2 regions of the Providencia sp. genome follow, and region 2 is predicted to be linked to the other one. Evidence: predicted binding sites of a transcription regulator. Region 2 holds the regulator's gene; the other holds the start of a gene.
What was found. Region 2 encodes CRP, which controls carbon source genes, mostly activating them, when cyclic AMP is high. Its sites were predicted from a motif close to ATGTGANNNNNNTCACAT; they were not measured.
Positions count from the first base shown of each region.

Region 1 (4,043 bases), on a different contig from region 2:
AGTGTTACTTTTCCTTCACGAATATTTTCAGGTAGTAAATAAGACGCTTTACGTGCAAACATTGCATTGTTTTTATTCACTTTAAAAGCATCTTGATTATTTTGATCTTGAGTGGAGGACATCCATTGTAAATAAACTTGTTCAATCTCTCGTTCAAGTTTTCTTTGCTGCCAACCGTCTTCTTGTAATATTGATTTGAGTAGATTAGGTAAGGTATTCATCGATTTCATGTCATGCCACAAACAATCTTTGAGTAAGACTATATCAAGTGGGGAAACTGCATTTCGTCCATTAAAAAAGGCACTTGCTTGCAATAGGTAAACGGCTTTTTTCCAACGTCTATCAGAGACATAAAGATTTTTATCTGTTGAGTCGAGCTGTTCACGCAGTTGATAAATGAGTTCAAAACAATGATCGGGTAGCGTAATTTTAGGGATATCTTTTTGCCATTGATGGTATTCATCATCACTAATTTTAAGGTGATCAGGCATCAATGCTTCATTAAACGAAGATTTGCTAGTAAGTAGTGCTCGAAAATTTTGTTTTTCTTGCACTTTATCAAGCCAAATTCGTATTAACATGCGGTCAAACAAAGCTTCAAGGCTATTATCTGCATCGGGAAGCTCATTTGATGCGGTGACTAATAAGCGCATCGGAATCGATTTTTCTTCGTCACCATTACGAAATTTACGTTCATTAACTGCGGTTAATAACGTATTCAAAATGGCAGGGCCCGCTTTCCAAATTTCATCTAGAAAAACCACTTCTGAATCAGGTAAATAACCTTTGGTTAGTCGCTCATAGCGGCCTTCATCTTTTAACGCTTGTATTGAAAGTGGTCCAAAAATTTCTTCTGGTGTAGAAAAACGCGTCATTAAATATTCAAAGGCATTTGCATGACGAAAGGCAAATTTCATTCGTCTAGCGATCAAACTTTTAGCAATACCGGGTGGCCCCAATAGAAAAACACTTTCCCCACACAGTGTGGCGAGTAGACACAAACGGATAGCTTGCTGACGTTCATACAAACCGCTTTCAAGGTAGTTACTTAGTTGCGCGATTCGTTCCGCTATTTGCATATTTATTCCTTTATCGTTATGTCACTTACTTAACACTGATAGATTCATTTCATCAATTCTTTTTTATTTATTGTGCAATCTGCTTTGCGGTTTTTCTTTGATGTGGTTACAGCATACACCAAGTTAAACGTCGTTTTATTGAACTTTATAAATATGATTTTTTATATCATGGTTTTAGTTAAAACGATTCAGCTTAATTAATTCAATATGTTAGTTTTTCGTTTCTTTTTCTTGTGAACGAAACGTTTCGATGACGATCACAAATATCATATAAGAATATTGAGTTGTGGTTATTCTTTACTATTATTAGATGAGCGAAACGTTTCGCTAATAAAAATGGCAGGAAATAATGAAAAAGGGTATTTTGCTGAATGCGAATATTGTATCGGTCATTGCGAAATTAGGTCATACCGACCATATCACATTGGCAGATGCGGGATTACCTATCCCACAAGGGCCTGAACGTATTGATTTGGCGATTACACAAGGTTTACCTGACTTTATGTCAGTACTAAGTGTGATAACCCAAGAAATGCAGGTAGAAAAAGCTATTCTTGCTGGCGAAATAACAACAGTTAATCCACAAATGGAAAAAGCCATTTTAGTCCATCTACAAGCACTTGAATTAGCTCAAGGAAATAGTATTGAAATTGTTTATTGCAGTCATGAAAGCTTTAAACAAATGACTCATGGTAGCAAAGCTGTGGTGAGAACAGGGGAGTGTTCACCTTTTGCCAACGTTATCCTTTGTTCAGGTGTAACTTTCTGAGGTGATTATGCAACCTTTATTAGAACTTATTGGAATTGATAAATCATTCCCTGGTGTAAAAGCGCTTTCTGGTGCTGCTTTGAAAGTTTACCCAGGAAAAGTGATGGCTCTGGTGGGGGAAAATGGAGCGGGTAAGTCAACTATGATGAAAGTCTTAACCGGTATCTACAACAAAGATGCTGGGGTGATCCGTTACCTTGGAAAAGAGATTATTTTTAATGGTCCTAAAAGTTCACAAGAAGCTGGCATTGGTATCATCCATCAAGAATTAAACCTCATTCCTGAATTGACGATTGCTGAGAATATTTTTTTAGGTCGCGAGTTTGTCGGAAAATTTGGCAAAATTGATTGGAAAAAGATGTTTAGTGAATCAGACAAATTACTCAAACGCCTCAATCTTGATTATGACAGCCACCAAATTATTGCCGAATTATCTATCGGTGAACAACAAATGGTTGAAATAGCAAAAGTATTAAGCTTCCAATCGCAAGTCATCATTATGGATGAACCTACAGATGCGTTGACGGATACAGAAACGGCTTCCTTATTTCGTGTGATTGAAGACTTAAAGGCTCAAGGGTGCGGTATTGTTTATATTTCTCATCGTTTAAAAGAAATTTTTGAAATATGCGATGACGTTACTGTTTTTCGTGATGGCCAATTCATTGGTGAAAAACCTGTTAGCGAATTAAAAGAAGAAAACTTAATCGAAATGATGGTCGGCCGTAAGCTTGAAGACCAATATCCAAGAGTTCAAGTTCCTATGGGAGCGGTTCGTTTGCAGGTTGATAATGTGTCAGGGCCTGGCGTCACTCACGCAAGTTTTTCACTAAAAAGCGGTGAGATTTTGGGTATCTCTGGATTGATGGGAGCGGGTCGCACAGAATTAATGAAAATTGTTTATGGTGCAGCAACCAAAAAAACAGGTGAAATTCATCTTGAAGGTAAATCTGTTAACTTAAAAACACCACAAGATGGGCTCAACAACGGTATTGTTTATATTTCAGAAGATCGTAAGCGTGATGGATTAGTGCTTGGAATGTCGGTTAAAGAAAATATGTCATTAACCGCGCTTCGTTATTTTAGTCGAGCAGGCGGTAGCCTTAAACATGGCGAAGAACAGCAAACGGTCGGTGACTTTATTCGTTTATTTAATATTAAAACCCCATCAATGGATCAAATTATCGGTAATTTATCCGGTGGTAATCAACAAAAAGTCGCGATTGCTCGAGGATTGATGACAAGACCAAAGGTTTTGATCCTTGATGAACCTACTCGTGGCGTTGATGTGGGCGCTAAAAAAGAAATCTACCAATTAATTAATCAATTCAAAAAAGAAGGGCTGAGCATCATTTTAGTTTCATCAGAAATGCCTGAAGTTATCGGAATGAGTGACCGTATTTTGGTTATGCATGAAGGCCATATTAGTGGTGAATTTACAGGCAAAGAAGCAACTCAGGAAGCCTTAATGGCTGCTGCAGTGGGTAAAAATTATGGCTCAGTTCAGGAGTTATCAGTATGAGTTCAACTACCGCATCATCAAAACGTTGGTTTAGCAAAGCATGGCTGATGGAACAAAAATCATTAATCGCTTTATTAGTCTTAATTGCTATTGTATCAACACTTAGTCCTAATTTTTTTACCGTTAATAATTTCTTTAATATTCTTCAACAAACATCCGTGAATGCCATTATGGCCGTAGGAATGACGCTAGTCATTCTGACATCAGGGATTGATCTTTCTGTTGGTTCACTTTTGGCATTAACTGGTGCGGTTGCTGCATCAATGGTTGGCGCTGATGTTAATGCTTTTGTCGCTGTCGCGGGTGCACTTGCTCTTGGTGCTGCAATTGGTGCCTGTACTGGCGTTATTGTCGCAAAAGGAAAGGTTCAAGCTTTTATTGCCACATTGGTCATGATGTTGTTATTACGCGGTGTGACTCGTGTGTATACCGATGGTAGCCCAATTAATACTGGATTTACTGATAATGCTGAATTATTTGGTTGGTTTGGTATTGGTCGCCCATTTGGTATTCCGACACCCATTTGGTTAATGATTATTGTTTTTGCTGCGGCATGGTATTTACTGCATCACACCCGTTTAGGGCGCTATATCTATGCGTTAGGGGGTAATGAATCAGCAACACGGTTATCAGGAATTAATGTTGATCGTATTAAAATCATGGTTTATGCATT
Region 1 covers NZ_JBQDNB010000007.1:158,727-162,769, forward strand. Annotated here, with positions in the region: gene ravA (ATPase RavA) at 1-1,079, opposite strand, end outside; gene rbsD (D-ribose pyranase) at 1,429-1,848, shown strand; gene rbsA (ribose ABC transporter ATP-binding protein RbsA) at 1,856-3,370, shown strand; gene rbsC (ribose ABC transporter permease) at 3,367-4,043, shown strand, end outside.
Region 1: the regulator CRP is predicted to act here: its motif matches at 1,325-1,342, upstream of rbsD (D-ribose pyranase).

Region 2 (4,043 bases):
TGGTGCGCTATCCGGGGTCTTTACCATTGAATTTATTGCAACTGAAACAACTCAAACGCATTCGTGAGTTCGATGATGTCATTACTGCACGCATTCATGGATTTGATGATGCAACGGATTACTATCAAAAATGCAGCGCATTACCAAAATTGTCGCAAATCACCAAACCAACGCTGATTATTCATGCTAAAGACGACCCATTTATGGCTCCCGAAGTTGTGCCTGATTTAAGTCATTTACCCCATAACATTGAATACCAAATGACAGAACACGGTGGCCATGTTGGTTTTGTTGGTGGTAGTTTTAGAAAGCCACAAATGTGGTTAGAAACACGAATTCCGCAGTGGTTAGCACCCTATTTAAATGAGAAAAAACAATGTTAATCCCTTGGCAAGAGTTAGCCCCCGAAACACTTGATAACCTAATAGAAAGCTATGTGTTACGCGAAGGCACTGATTACGGAAGCCATGAAAAAAGCTTGCAAGATAAGGTTGATGATGTGAAACGCCAGTTAGTTTCTGGCGAAATTGTGCTAGTCTGGTCTGAACTGCATGAATCAATTAACTTCATGCCTAACAACCAATTCCGCCCGTAAACCCGCTTCGTTCGCTGTTTATTAAAATAGTGGCCAAAAGCGCAACGCAGGGAGACCACTATGTCGAAAAAGCATCCAATTATCGCAGTTACCGGTTCAAGTGGTGCTGGAACAACATCAACCAGCCAAGCTTTTCGTAAAATCTTCCATCAATTAAACATTCAGCCCGCAACACTTGAAGGCGATAGCTTTCATCGCTATACCCGACCTGAAATGGATATGGCAATCCGCAAGGCCAGAGAGCAAGGGCGTCACATTAGCTACTTTGGTCCAGAAGCCAATGACTTCGCACTCTTAGAGCAAACTTTAGTCGATTATAGTCAGACAGGACACGGACAATCGCGTAAATATCTCCACACTTACGATGAGGCAGTTCCTTATGGCCTACAACCGGGTATATTCACACCTTGGGAGCCTTTCACTGAGAACACAGATGTTTTATTCTACGAGGGATTACATGGTGGAATAGTCACGCCAGAGCACGATGTCGCCCAGCACGTCGATTTGCTTGTCGGTGTTGTGCCTATTGTGAATTTGGAATGGATTCAAAAATTAATCCGCGATACAACAGAACGTGGGCATTCTCGAGAAGCGGTCATGGACTCGGTTGTTCGCTCGATGGGAGACTATATTAATTATATTACGCCTCAATTTTCACGCACTCATATCAATTTCCAACGAGTCCCTACCGTCGATACCTCTAACCCATTTTCAGCCAAAGCGATTCCGTCACAAGATGAAAGTTTTATTGTGATCCGTTTTCGCGGACTCAAACAGATTGATTTCCCCTATTTATTATCAATGATAAGCGGCTCATTTATTTCGGCAATAAATACCATTGTCGTGCCCGGTGGCAAACTTGGCTTAGCCATGGAACTAATTATGACCCCATTAGTTGAAAAGTTAATTACACAAAAACAAGATTAACTTATCACTGTTCTAAATAACTGATGCTTACCAATAAATAAAACAAGCATCAGTTATTAAAATAAATAGGCAAAAATTAAACTTATTATTAGTTTTTAATTTCAAAGCTGTGTGTCACTTCAACCGCTTTTTCTAACATCAACGCCACTGAACAATATTTTTCCGCCGAAAGTTGAACCGCGCGCTCAACCGCTTTTTCTGTTAATTCATGACCTGTTACAATAAAGTGCAAGTTAATGTGAGTAAAATAACGAGGTGCTTCATCGCGACGCTGCGAAGTTAATTTCACCTCACAATCCATAATATCATTACGGCCTTTTTGTAAGATAGAAACGACATCAATTGCACTACAGCCTCCAGCGGCCATTAATACCATTTCCATTGGGCTAGGCGCTTTGTCACCTGCATTTCCATCCATCATCACTTGATGCCCAGATGCTGACTCACCTAAAAAAGAGAGTCCTTCAACCCATTTAACTCTTGCTTCCATTGTTATTCCCCTTGAAAAAATAATCTTCAGAAACACATTGTTCCATAGATATAGCCAATATTACATCAGCTTTATTTAGCTGAAGCGATACAGGCGAGACTTTCTGGATTGAATGTGCTACAAACAATACTTAGTTGATAGGATTAAGATCAAGACTCAACGTTTTAATTGATCATATTATAGTGTCGATATTAACTTACTTCATATCTGCTGCATGTATTAATTAGAGTAGATAAGGTAAACTAATATGCTAAGCTAGTGACTTTAAAGACAGCCCTTCTAGCACGCTTTTTTGAATGGCTGCAATAACATACAGAGGATAACGCTAATGGTTCTCGGCAAGCCACAAACAGACCCTACTCTTGAATGGTTTTTGTCACACTGCCATATTCATAAGTATCCATCAAAAAGCACACTGATCCATCAAGGTGAAAAAGCAGAAACCCTTTACTATATCGTGAAAGGTTCAGTGGCTGTTTTAATCAAAGATGAAGAAGGCAAAGAAATGATTCTCTCCTACCTAAATCAAGGAGATTTCATTGGTGAGCTTGGGTTATTCGAAGAAGGTCAAGAGCGTACAGCGTGGGTTCGTGCAAAAGTAGCCTGCGAAGTCGCTGAAATATCTTATAAAAAATTCCGCCAACTGATTCAGGTTAACCCTGATATCCTTATGCGCCTTTCTGCACAAATGGCAAGTCGCCTACAAACGACTTCTGAAAAAGTGGGTAACCTCGCTTTTCTAGATGTCACCGGACGTATTGCTCAAACACTGTTAAATTTAGCCAAACAACCAGATGCTATGACTCACCCAGACGGAATGCAAATCAAAATTACACGTCAGGAAATTGGTCAAATAGTAGGTTGTTCACGTGAAACTGTCGGTCGTATCCTAAAAATGCTAGAAGATCAAAATCTGATATCTGCACATGGTAAAACGATAGTCGTCTACGGGACTCGATAATTTATATTCTGGCCTAGCTTGATTGGCTAGGCTACTATTTAAAAACAACCTTATATCACTGATATAAGGTTGTTTTTTAGAATGAAAAAAATACCTAAATTAAAGAGTATAAATAAAATCAATATTATTTCGTTATACTATTTACACGGCGCATTAGACATAGTAAATACATATAGAAATAATATTATTCAGATAATATATTAGGGATAGTAAATACACATAGAAATAAATAATCGTTTATTTATATCATCAAAGTCTTTACCTTATCTATAATTAGCATAACTAATTAACTAATAGATTACTGGAAAATATATGATTATAAATATAAATAACCTCAACAGATATAATGAGAATTTAAATACTTCAAAAAACACTGGAACAGCATCCAACACAAGTATTCAATCAAATAATCATTCATCTACTTATGAAGAAATAAATAGCGTCACACCCTCACAGAAATCAAACCCGTTAATAGAGAAAAAAACAATTCCCTGTAGTTATGAAAACTCAGTACGCAGACAAAAAAGGAATAAAAATGTAATTATTGATTCCATTGACTTTAAAGCATCACAATCAAAATTCATGAATTTAAGTCAAAATGGAAAAATTCCAACTAGCCCATTCATTACTAAAAAAGATATAAATGGACATAATAACAACAGAAGGTTAATTGATAAAAAACCAATTAACTTTAATGAGGCCTATAAAAAGTTTGAAGGGAAAGATTTTATAAATAAAAACAAATCTCTAACTTGGGACTCTGGCTATGATGACCATTTGACGTTTAAAAATAAACCAGTAGACAATGAATTAAATATTGATTATGAACCAACTTTCATAAATTCAAATTTATTGAGGTATAACCCTAACTTTTATACATTAACTGCTAATGATGCTAATGACTCAACATCTATTAATAATGAAAACCCAGAAAAAGAAATAGATACTCAGTTAAAAACAAAAAAAGAAAATAATACTATTATTTTAAAAAGTAAAATACCTAAAAAAATAAAACTCTCAATAGATGAAAAAGAACAAATCAAAAAAAAATTCACGATGCCAAAAACACT
Region 2 covers NZ_JBQDNB010000036.1:30,611-34,653, forward strand. Annotated here, with positions in the region: gene ACTH6U_RS19555 (hydrolase) at 1-383, shown strand, start outside; gene ACTH6U_RS19560 (YheU family protein) at 377-595, shown strand; gene ACTH6U_RS19565 (phosphoribulokinase) at 656-1,522, shown strand; gene ACTH6U_RS19570 (OsmC family protein) at 1,611-2,012, opposite strand; gene crp (cAMP-activated global transcriptional regulator CRP) at 2,341-2,973, shown strand; gene ACTH6U_RS19580 (hypothetical protein) at 3,286-4,043, shown strand, end outside.